Regions from separate parts of the Paenibacillus sp. FSL R5-0923 genome, predicted to be linked through region 3. Evidence: riboswitches for the same ligand, from Rfam matches in the RefSeq annotation. Region 3 holds a riboswitch; each other region holds the start of a gene.
What was found. Region 3 has a riboswitch for cyclic di-AMP ahead of MKX35_RS03190 (3D domain-containing protein). Riboswitches for the same ligand answer to the same signal wherever they lie in the genome.
Positions count from the first base shown of each region.

Region 1: another riboswitch for cyclic di-AMP. It lies ahead of MKX35_RS00750 (hypothetical protein); the one in region 3 lies ahead of MKX35_RS03190 (3D domain-containing protein).
Region 2: another riboswitch for cyclic di-AMP. It lies ahead of MKX35_RS07930 (alpha/beta fold hydrolase); the one in region 3 lies ahead of MKX35_RS03190 (3D domain-containing protein).

Region 1 covers NZ_JBBPAT010000001.1:163,411-166,690, reverse strand. The annotation lists gene MKX35_RS00760 (hypothetical protein) at 1-184, opposite strand, end outside; gene MKX35_RS00755 (hypothetical protein) at 201-692, opposite strand; cyclic di-AMP (ydaO/yuaA leader) riboswitch at 826-991, opposite strand; cyclic di-AMP (ydaO/yuaA leader) riboswitch at 1,412-1,601, shown strand; gene MKX35_RS00750 (hypothetical protein) at 1,792-2,208, shown strand; gene kdpF (K(+)-transporting ATPase subunit F) at 2,335-2,412, shown strand; gene kdpA (potassium-transporting ATPase subunit KdpA) at 2,425-3,280, shown strand, end outside.
Region 2 covers NZ_JBBPAT010000001.1:1,752,973-1,756,252, forward strand. The annotation lists gene MKX35_RS07920 (Nif3-like dinuclear metal center hexameric protein) at 102-896, shown strand; gene MKX35_RS07925 (hypothetical protein) at 981-1,154, shown strand; cyclic di-AMP (ydaO/yuaA leader) riboswitch at 1,376-1,560, shown strand; gene MKX35_RS07930 (alpha/beta fold hydrolase) at 1,649-2,476, shown strand; gene selD (selenide, water dikinase SelD) at 2,633-3,280, shown strand, end outside.
Region 3 covers NZ_JBBPAT010000001.1:715,163-718,442, forward strand. The annotation lists gene MKX35_RS03190 (3D domain-containing protein) at 1-1,112, opposite strand, end outside; cyclic di-AMP (ydaO/yuaA leader) riboswitch at 1,394-1,623, opposite strand; gene MKX35_RS03195 (TatD family hydrolase) at 1,821-2,591, opposite strand; gene MKX35_RS03200 (HD domain-containing protein) at 2,703-3,280, opposite strand, start outside.

The DNA.
Region 1 (3,280 bases), 550 kb from region 3:
ATTTAATAAGGTCGAAAGTTTTGGTATTGGCAGAGATAAGACATGCCCCCCAGCTGCTACCTCCTTTACAGGTAAGTTTCAGGATGCCATAACGGCTGTCTTGATCAGCCTCCATTCCATAGTGAATAGGCTCTGGTGAATCAAAGACGAATACTTCTATGCGAGATAGTCTTCGCTGGTCCATGACAGGTTTCTCCTCCTTAGGTTTCCAAAAGCTTAAGATTTACATGGTGAATGACGTTAGCCTTCTCTATACAGGCGAGCATTTCAGCTTCATTCTCACAGACTGCGGCATGCTCCAGCCATAGTCGGAATTTCTGTTTGCGTATAACGGATAAATGTAAGGGAAAGGTGTTGCGGGATCTCATTACGTACCAACCGACTGCAACGTCTTTCCACGGTTCCTTAAAAGCGGTGAGCCACGGAAAACGTTGGTGTGCTGACCAATCCTGCAGCTGTTGCTTTTCTCGGATATTTTTATATATTTCGTATATAATTGTTCGGTCCATACAGTATTCACAGGTAGATGGGCTGCTGAAATGGCGAAGTGATTCAATCTGCTTCTGACCAAAAGCATAGCCGACAATAGTTCTGTGATGATCCTCTTCGAACCACAACGCTCCAAAGCAAACATAATTTAGACTTATCGGCTCAAGTAGCCCTTGCTGAGTTCCCCAATAATAGTGTTTCATTCCTTTCACCCCGTCCAGCATGCTATCACCCTATAGATTCAGGTAACGCAAAAACCGCAGCAAGAGGAGGACCTCTGCTGCGGTTTTGGAATACAGGTATACACATACCTGTGCCAAAGCGTGGCGGATCAAGGGTCTCTCTCTTTACGCTTACGAGGTTAGCTGTCGGATTCGGACGGTGAGAGTCGCCCTACCTATGTGAGACTTGAACAGTCTCCTTCGGATTCACCCCAAGTAGGCCATGTGGCCTGATGGTTCCCCCGTTCCCTGCAAATACAGGAACTCAGCGTTGAATGTATTTTGTGAAATAGATTCAACCCGAATCATACTCTTTTCAAGGTGTTTCTGTAAAAACAGAAAGTGTTCTTTTGAGCGCGATTTAAACCAAATCCTGCCTACTACGACGGAAAAGGGAACCAAATAGGTATTTATTGCGAGTTATCGGGCTTCTTCCTCGCTTAATCTCGACTTCTTGTTTTCTTACCTATAAAGGCGATTTTTTGAGATTTCTACATTTGTGGTGAATAAAATCACATGGTATGCCCGCTTTTCGCTAATGGATTAAAACTCGAGTAAACAAGAGATATAGAGAGATTGGATATCAAGTAAGCGCTATCCAACGCGAAAATAGTTTTTAATTTGCATTATTTTGGCATCAATCAGGTTTTACAATTCTTCCTGCATAAGGGTATGATTACTCCTGTTTCAACAACAATCGAATATTTGATCCGCTTAATTTCCGATAAGGAAAGCGGGGGAACCAACAATCGGCAGACGATGTGAGAGTCGGAAGCCGGTTATGGGGTGAATCCTGTAGAAGATGCGAGTGAGCTCGCATCTATACAGGTAGGGCGACTCTCACCGCCCGAATCCGACAGCTAACCTCGTAAGCGTATGGAGAGAGGATGAGTGCAATGTGACCGCTAGCGAGCCACAGAGGAGAATCCTTTGTGGCTTTTTGCTGTGCTTTTTTAAGCAAAGCATTTATGGAAAACCTCACGAAGAGGTCGTTATATTCATCATTAGCGGTAGCTTTTCTTTCAAGATCAGGGTGATCAAGCTCTGATCTTACAAGCAAAGCATTTGAGGAGAATAAGAGATGACAGATCAGAATGAATATGTACTGGTATGTGCGCCAACGAAGGCAGGCGAACATTTTATTAAGCTTCTAAAATTCAGAGGCATTAAGATGGCCGGATTGACCAACAACTTGCCTGAGAAGGCCCTACTCGAAGAGATGGGGATTGAACAAGTCGTTCTAGTTGATACCCGCCATCAGAATACTTGGTTTCGCCCGCCGTTCCCGGTAGGACGGGTATATCTGTTCGAGAGCAGCTTTACGTTATGCTGCCGCTACATTCAGATGTGCCGCACTTGGACGACGCAGCCGATTTTTGTAATCACAAGCTCAATAAATCCTAGATTGGTCTATAAAAGACTTGGTGCAAGTTATGTAATCTATTCCCACAGTGGTGATGCTGATTTTCTAATCGATAAATCACCTCATCAAGGATAAAAGAAGGAGTGCGGGAGATATGATGGATCTGTATATGGTAGCTTCGTTAGCTGTAATTTACGGGTTGTTTTATGGATTTATGCGCTGGTGCGCAGGTGTAGTTGAGGATACAGGGAGGGATAAGTTGTGATTCTAGTAATCGCTGTTACCCTACTGTTGTTTGTATATCTGGTTTACGCATTGATTCATCCGGAGAAATTTTAAGGAGGGGCATTCATGGGCATTTTGCAAATAGTTGCTGTAATCGTAATTCTTATCTTGCTGGTTAAGCCGATGGGCACGTATTTATATTATGTATTTTCTAATGAACCGAACCGTACGGATCGATGGTTTGGAGGCATGGAAAAAGGAATTTATAAGCTGATCGGCCTGAAAAAACGGGACGGTATGTCCTGGAAAAAGTATGCGCTTAGCTTTGTTTTAACGAATATCGTACTGGTTACTTTCAGTTATATCTTTCTTCGATTGCAGCGGGGATTACCGCTAAATCCGAATGGAATTGCGGATATGGAACAGACGCTTTCGTTCAATACGGTGATCAGCTTTATGACTAATACAAACCTGCAGCATTACAGCGGGGAGACGGGACTTTCGTATTTTTCACAAATGGCTGTCATCACGATGATGATGTTCACGTCTGCAGCGAGCGGATTTTCTGTTGCGGTTGCCTTTGTCAGAGGAATCACAGGACGGAAATCAGTCGGGAACTTCTTCGAGGATTTCGTTAAAGCACATATTCGTGTATTCATTCCTCTAGCTCTGCTGGTTTCATTGGTACTCGTAGGACTACATGTGCCACAAACGCTCAAGCCATCACTTGAAGTCACTACACTAGAGGGACAAACGCAACAAATCGCTATCGGTCCAGTAGCTTCTCTGGAATCGATCAAGCATTTGGGTACCAATGGTGGCGGCTTCTTCGGAGCCAATTCATCACATCCTTTTGAGAACCCTAATCCACTTACGAACGTTCTGGAGATTCTCTCTATGTGGATGCTGCCAGCTTCGCTCCCTTATATGTACGGATTGTTTGCCAAGAACAAACGTCAGGGCTGGGTAATTTTTACCGCAA
Region 2 (3,280 bases), 1.0 Mb from region 3:
CTGCTCAAATAATGAACTGTGAACCCGTCCTTATATCGATTAAGGGCGGGTTATTTATAAGTTGATAGATTAGTAGTATGGATCTCAAAGGGCGGATTAAAGTGAGCGTGACAATTAGAACGATTCTGGAAGATTTAATAGGAGCCATGGAACAGATAGATGGGACTGTGGATACTCTTAAGCCGGGGAATCCGGAAATGGTGATTACAGGTATGGTTACGGCATTTTGCGCTACGCAATATGTTGTGGAACGAGCGGTTGCTATGAACGCCAATTTGTTGATCACACATGAAGGTGTGTTTTACAGTCATCATGAGACGAGCAAGTGGTTAGAGGCTGACCCTGTGTCTCGCGCGAAACGGAGTTTGATTGAGCGTTCTGAACTGGCTATTTTTCGTTATCATGATTATTGGCATCGGCATCAACCGGATGGGATCATGGTGGGCTTGCTACGAGAGCTTGAATGGTCAGCCTATGTGGTTGAGCAGCAATCCACTGCTACAATCCTATCGATTCCAGCTATGACGGTAAGTGAAGCGGCTCTGTATATAAAAAGAAAGCTAGGCATCTCCTATGTACGTGCTGCCGGAGACCTATCCCAGACATGCAGACAAGTGGGGATATTAGTAGGTTACAGAGGAGGTGGGACGATGGCTATTCCTCTTTTTAATCAGCATAATCTTGATTTAATTATTGCTGGCGAGGGCCCCGAATGGGAAACTCCAGAATATGTGAGGGATGCTGTCCACCAAGGCAGATCAAAAGCACTGATTATGTTAGGACATGCGGAAAGTGAAGCTCCAGGAATGAAATATTTAGCTGAAGTTCTGGCACAGAAATACCCAATGATTCCCACTTATTTTATTGCTGAACAACCGGTCTATCAGCTGGTTTAATTCGTATAAACCGAAATGAAGAATAAATTTGCATATTATGGAGAAAATGATTGGAAACCAGGTCACTGAGAAAGGAGTGTTTCAATGGAAATTCCTTTGGAGGCTGATGAAGTGTTAAGTCGTATCAAAAAGCTTCAAACCGATGGAAGCTCGATCAGCAAAAAACAAGTGAAGCAAAGCGATCCTGATCTTATGAGAAGTGCGCTGTTCTTTTTTCCGAGCTGGGAGCATGCATTGAAAAACGCCGATCTGTTGTAGCCATATGATTGTATAACGAAGCCGAGTGGTTCAGGGATTGATCTCTGATGGCCGCTAGGCTTTTTTTAGATATATTGAGTAAACAAGAGTAAAAGAAAGAGAAAACGAAGTGTATGCTCAATATGAAATGAAAAGCATGGCTTTCAACATTATTTTGCCCACGGCTCAACTTTACAAGAAACCTTACACGGAGTATGATTCATCACATAACTGACAATTACATAAGAAGTCCGCTTAATTTCCGTTAAGGAAAGCGGGGGAACCAACAACTGGGAACCAGTGTAACAATCGGTACTAGTTATGGGGTGAATCCTGTTCCAGGTGCATAAATGCATCCATGCAGGTAGGGCAACTCTCACTGCCCGAATCCGACAGCTAACCTCGTAAGCGTATGGAGAGAGGATGAATGGCGTATTTGATGATGAATAGCCACAGAGAATCCCTCTGTGGTTTTTTGCTGCGTTAAAAAGCAGATATAGTTGTAGAACCTATCTATGAAAGAGGTGTTAACTTTGCCTATTGCTAAACTGAATGGAACTTCGCTCTATTACGAAATCAATGGAACAGGGACTCCGGTTGTGTTTATCCATGGACATGGATTAACACATAGTATGTTCAAGCCACAATTAGAGTATTTTTCTGATAAATATAAAGTGATTCTGTGTGATTTACGGGGGAATGGCAAATCAGGTGAATTACTGCAGGCCCCAAACGAGATTATTGAAACCCAATGTCTAGATATAATAATGCTATTAAATGATTTGGGTATTCGTGAGGCTGTTTTTGTTGGGAGTGCCTATGGGGGGCTTGTCGTTCAACATATTGCGAAACAATATCCAGAGCGAGTAAAAGCGATTGTTGTCGCGGATAGCTTTTGTAGAAGTCAGGCGTCAACGATAATTGGTAAAATCCAGCTTATGGCTGCTTATTGTAGTTGGTTAATGTATTACGCTCCAAGTGAGCTTGTACTGCCTTCGATTCGTATGATGTACCGGGAACGCTGGAATCTGGCTTATAACGAGATTAGAAGAGGACTTCTCGATAAACGTCCACGGGAATTGTATCGGCAAAGGCTGGCTACGAGCCATGTGGATTACACTAGATGCTTAAAGTCTTTTAAGCGTCCCGCCTTATGTATTGTAGGTGACTTTAGTGAATTTGGAGTTAATTGTATGAAGGATATGGTGTCTCAGCTGCCACATGCTCAGTTAGTGATCATCCCTAACGCATTAGATCCTAGTAATCTGTGTCAGCCGGAGAAATTTAATGCTATACTTCAGCGGTTTTTGGAGAAACAGCAGGAAACTCAGCAGATTAGTTGATCTTAGTGGTAAGTGAGAAATGAGGGGCGTCCCATAGCCGGGGAGTATGTACTGGCTACGGGGCGTTCTTCTGTATGTCTGTATTTTGTACAATGCTGTCTACTGATGTAAGATTAAAGATATTCGAGATTAACTATCTAAAGGAGCTGAGTCATGATGTCTCAAGCCGAAACCATAAAATTGACCTCATTATCTTCAAAAGGGGGCTGCGGCTGCAAAATCGGTCCCGCCGATCTCATGCAGGTTATTCGCAGTCTACCACCAACCGTTCCTAATCCGGATCTACTTGTAGGTCTGGATACCAGTGATGACGCTGGGGTATATCGATTAAGTGATGATCTGGCGTTAGTGCAAACTGTTGATTTTTTCACGCCGATCGTGGATGACCCTTATTCCTTTGGGCAAATTGCAGCAGCTAATGCGTTAAGTGATATTTATGCTATGGGCGGCAAGCCGCTTACAGTGCTTAATATTGTGGCCTTCCCTATTTCTGTTTTGGACAAAAGCATTCTCGGTGACATTTTGCGCGGTGCAGCAGATAAAGTGCAGGAAGCAGGAGCAACGCTTGTGGGCGGACATTCCATCGACGATAAAGAGCCTAAATTTGGATTGGCCGTTACGGGCCTTGTGCACCCGGACAAAGTAAGAACGAATGCAGGTGCGCAGGTAGGAGACAAGCTGATTTTGACTAAACCTATCGGTGTGGGCATCTTAACGACTTCTATTAAAAAGGATCAGCTATCCCCAGAAGAAACTACACGCCTTACGACAGTCATGTCTACACTGAATAAAAAAGCGGCAGAA
Region 3 (3,280 bases):
CGACCGAAATTACGGACATGGCTCAGTGAATCGTAATAGACATCTACTTTATTGCCTTTAATGGCACCGCCAGTATCTTCTGCTCGGCGGAATCCAAGCCCCTCGATATATACCCACCAGCCAATAGGGATTACATTCGGGTCTACCGCAATTGTACGACCTTCCGTTACGCGTGTTCCGGAGGCAGTTTTGGTACCAATACCTGGCTCTTCTGATGAATAAGCTGTCATGGAGACGTTCTTAATCATCTTCTTGTACTCAAAGTCTACGCCAGCCTTGCTTGTGACGTTATTAGTCTTGGCGCTAACCTTAGCCGTTTTTGAAGTGGTGTTTGATTTGGAAGTTGTTGTAGTCTTAGCTACAGCCGGCTTAGGAAGTGCTTTGGTACCAACGGCAATAATCTTATCTTTCGTTACCGTTTGTACTTCCTTACCAATCATGCGCATAGAGGCCAGTTCTCCGTCTTGGTAGATCTTTTCAATATGCTGAATCATGACGCCTGGTTTGCCTGCCTGTGCCACTCTAACTGTTCCCACAGTAAGGGAGGGGTCTGCTGTCTTGATGACTCTGAAGGGTAAGTTAGTTGATCGCTGTACAGTCTGTTTGTTGATGCGAACAATCTTAACCTCCATGTTTGCAGAAATGGTGGTGTCTAACGAAGGGAAAATCTTATCATGACCTTCTAGGGTAATGCCCATTTTCTCAATTGCTTTACCAATTGTGTCTTCGGTCGTATATAACGTTTTTGTTGCTCCATCCGCAGTAAGACTAATTTTCTGCGCACGATTGATAACGACACGGTCACCGTCTTTTATTTCATCACTCAGTCCTAAAGATAGTTCATCATGCGGCTGCAGCGAAATTTGCTCTTTCTCCAACACATCACCAAGAAGCGCTTCTCGCGTTTCAAGCGTCTGTGTTTGCCCGTCTATTACTAAAAATAATTGTTTGTTACTTTGACCGTGTACGTACAGCAGAATAAGTAGCGCGATAGCGACTGAAATCACGCCTGCAAGTAAAAGTACGCGAGTATTTACTTGCTCCCACCGTAATGCGAAAGACCTGCTGGATGACTGCGAATCATGGGATACTTCTGGTTGGAATACGCCCATTCTCTCCATCCTCCTTACATAGCCCCGTCGTCAATTGTATATCATGAGGACTGAATTCCTTTGACGAAACTATTTGAGATTGTCACAGGACACGCACGTAATAACTTAGCGTCTCCTGCTCATGGATCGCCTGCTCGGCACAGCTACTCCCACCTCTGTTATATAACAGTATGTGGGCAACATTCTATTTATTCAAAAATAAAAAAGCCTAAAAAGAGTTCAACTGAGGACTCTTTCGTGGCTTCTCCAATATCAGAATAGAGAATGCTTGTGCACGAGGTTGCCTCTCTTACTTGCGCTTACGGGGTTAGCTGTCGGGTTCGGACGAAAGAGAGACGCCCTATTTCAGGTCACCCGCTCATGGCGGTTGCCCTTAAATTCACCCCAAAGACCACGTGAAGAAATCAAATACTGTCCTACGGCACGTCTAAACCGTATTTAAAATACAGGCATGCGGCAGGTCAATATTGGTTCCCCCGTTCTCCATACGGAGACTCAGCGAGACGATCCATGAATCAATGGCTGTCACTATAACACAGCTCACATCACTGAAAAGATGATATCCTGTTTTGATGCATGTTGTAAAGGACGATTCAACCACGTTTACGCAAAAATATGGTTAAAATATTGTAATATTCAGCCGTTTTTATATTAAAAAAGTTTAATATATCGGCCATTCTCTATTTTTCGCCTGTTTTGCTCCCGTTTTCACTCAATCCCAAATCGTTCCAGTGCGTTCGCATACGTTATTTTAGCCAATTCTTCCCATGTTAACCCTTTAATTTCAGCTGCTGCCTCTGCTACAAGCTTCACATGAGCGCTCTCATTTCGCTTCCCGCGGAAGGGGTGTGGAGTCAAATATGGAGCATCGGTTTCGATCAATAATCGGTCTAGTGGGGTCTGCGCAAGCACTTCTTTTGGCACTCTTGCATTTTTGAACGTAATGGGTCCTCCAAAGGATAAATGAAAACCAAGATTCAAGCACATTTTAGCTGTTTCCCAGCTTCCTGAGAACGAGTGCATCACGCCTCCAACCTCATTTGCTTTTTCCTCCCGTAAAATCCGTACAACATCCTCATGGGCATCACGATCATGAATACAAATCGGCATATTTAGTTCACGGGCTAGTCCAATTTGCTTGCGAAAAACTTCATGTTGCACATCCTTGGGAGAAGTATCCCAGTAATAATCCAGTCCGATTTCACCAATAGCCACTACTTTTTTATGACTGCATAGAGAAGCAATCCAATCGAGATCTCCTTCTTTCATATCAATTGCATCCTGAGGATGCCAACCCACTGCCGCATAAATATAATCATAAGATTCCGCCAGCTTCATCGTTGAGGGAATCGTCTCCCGATTAAATCCGATATTAATCATCTTGCTAACTCCTGCTTCTACAGCACGAGCGATAACTTCTTCGCGATCCTCGTCGAATTGAGGTGCATCCAGATGCGTATGTGTGTCAAACAGAAACATTTTAACCCTCACTCCTTGTTCTTTTTTAAATATAAGACAATATAAGTTTCAAGCTATCCGTTATATCTTATATTTCTACTCTTCTTGTCAAAAATCCCATATTTTCTTGTATTATTTTGCAAAAATCTCTGCAATAGAAGCAGGCAATCGCGTAAGCGCATTTCTCAACTTATCCTGAGGAAAATAAAGATGATATCTTCCACGGTGAATGCCGCTAATAGAACGCACAATATCCGACACCTCTGAAATTTCCCGCAGATGATCATGCCGATCAAGCAGCAGAATTTGTTTATTGTCAAAAGCTTCTCCCGGACGGAACACATCATAGGGCAGATCTGTCGGAAAATCAATCTCCAAATCATATTCTGGGTGAAGTCCCGCTGCCGCAAAACTGCTGCGAATTTCAGAAATCATATCTGTATCGAGATTCTCCACCTCAACATATTTATACAGTTTACGATGAATAAAACGGGTACACAAGTCACTTAGTAGCTCATCTTTCTCAAGTGTCCACTGCATAAAAGCCGTCTGTACCAGTGCTTCATCTAGCATTAAATATTGCTTCACTGTCACCTCACCACGGAACAAATCCTCCAGCGGATTAATCATGAAACTAAAATTGTACCCCTCTTGGAAAAGCTCCTTTGCTCTACGGAAAATTTGTCGCAAAATAATCTCTGAGCTACGTG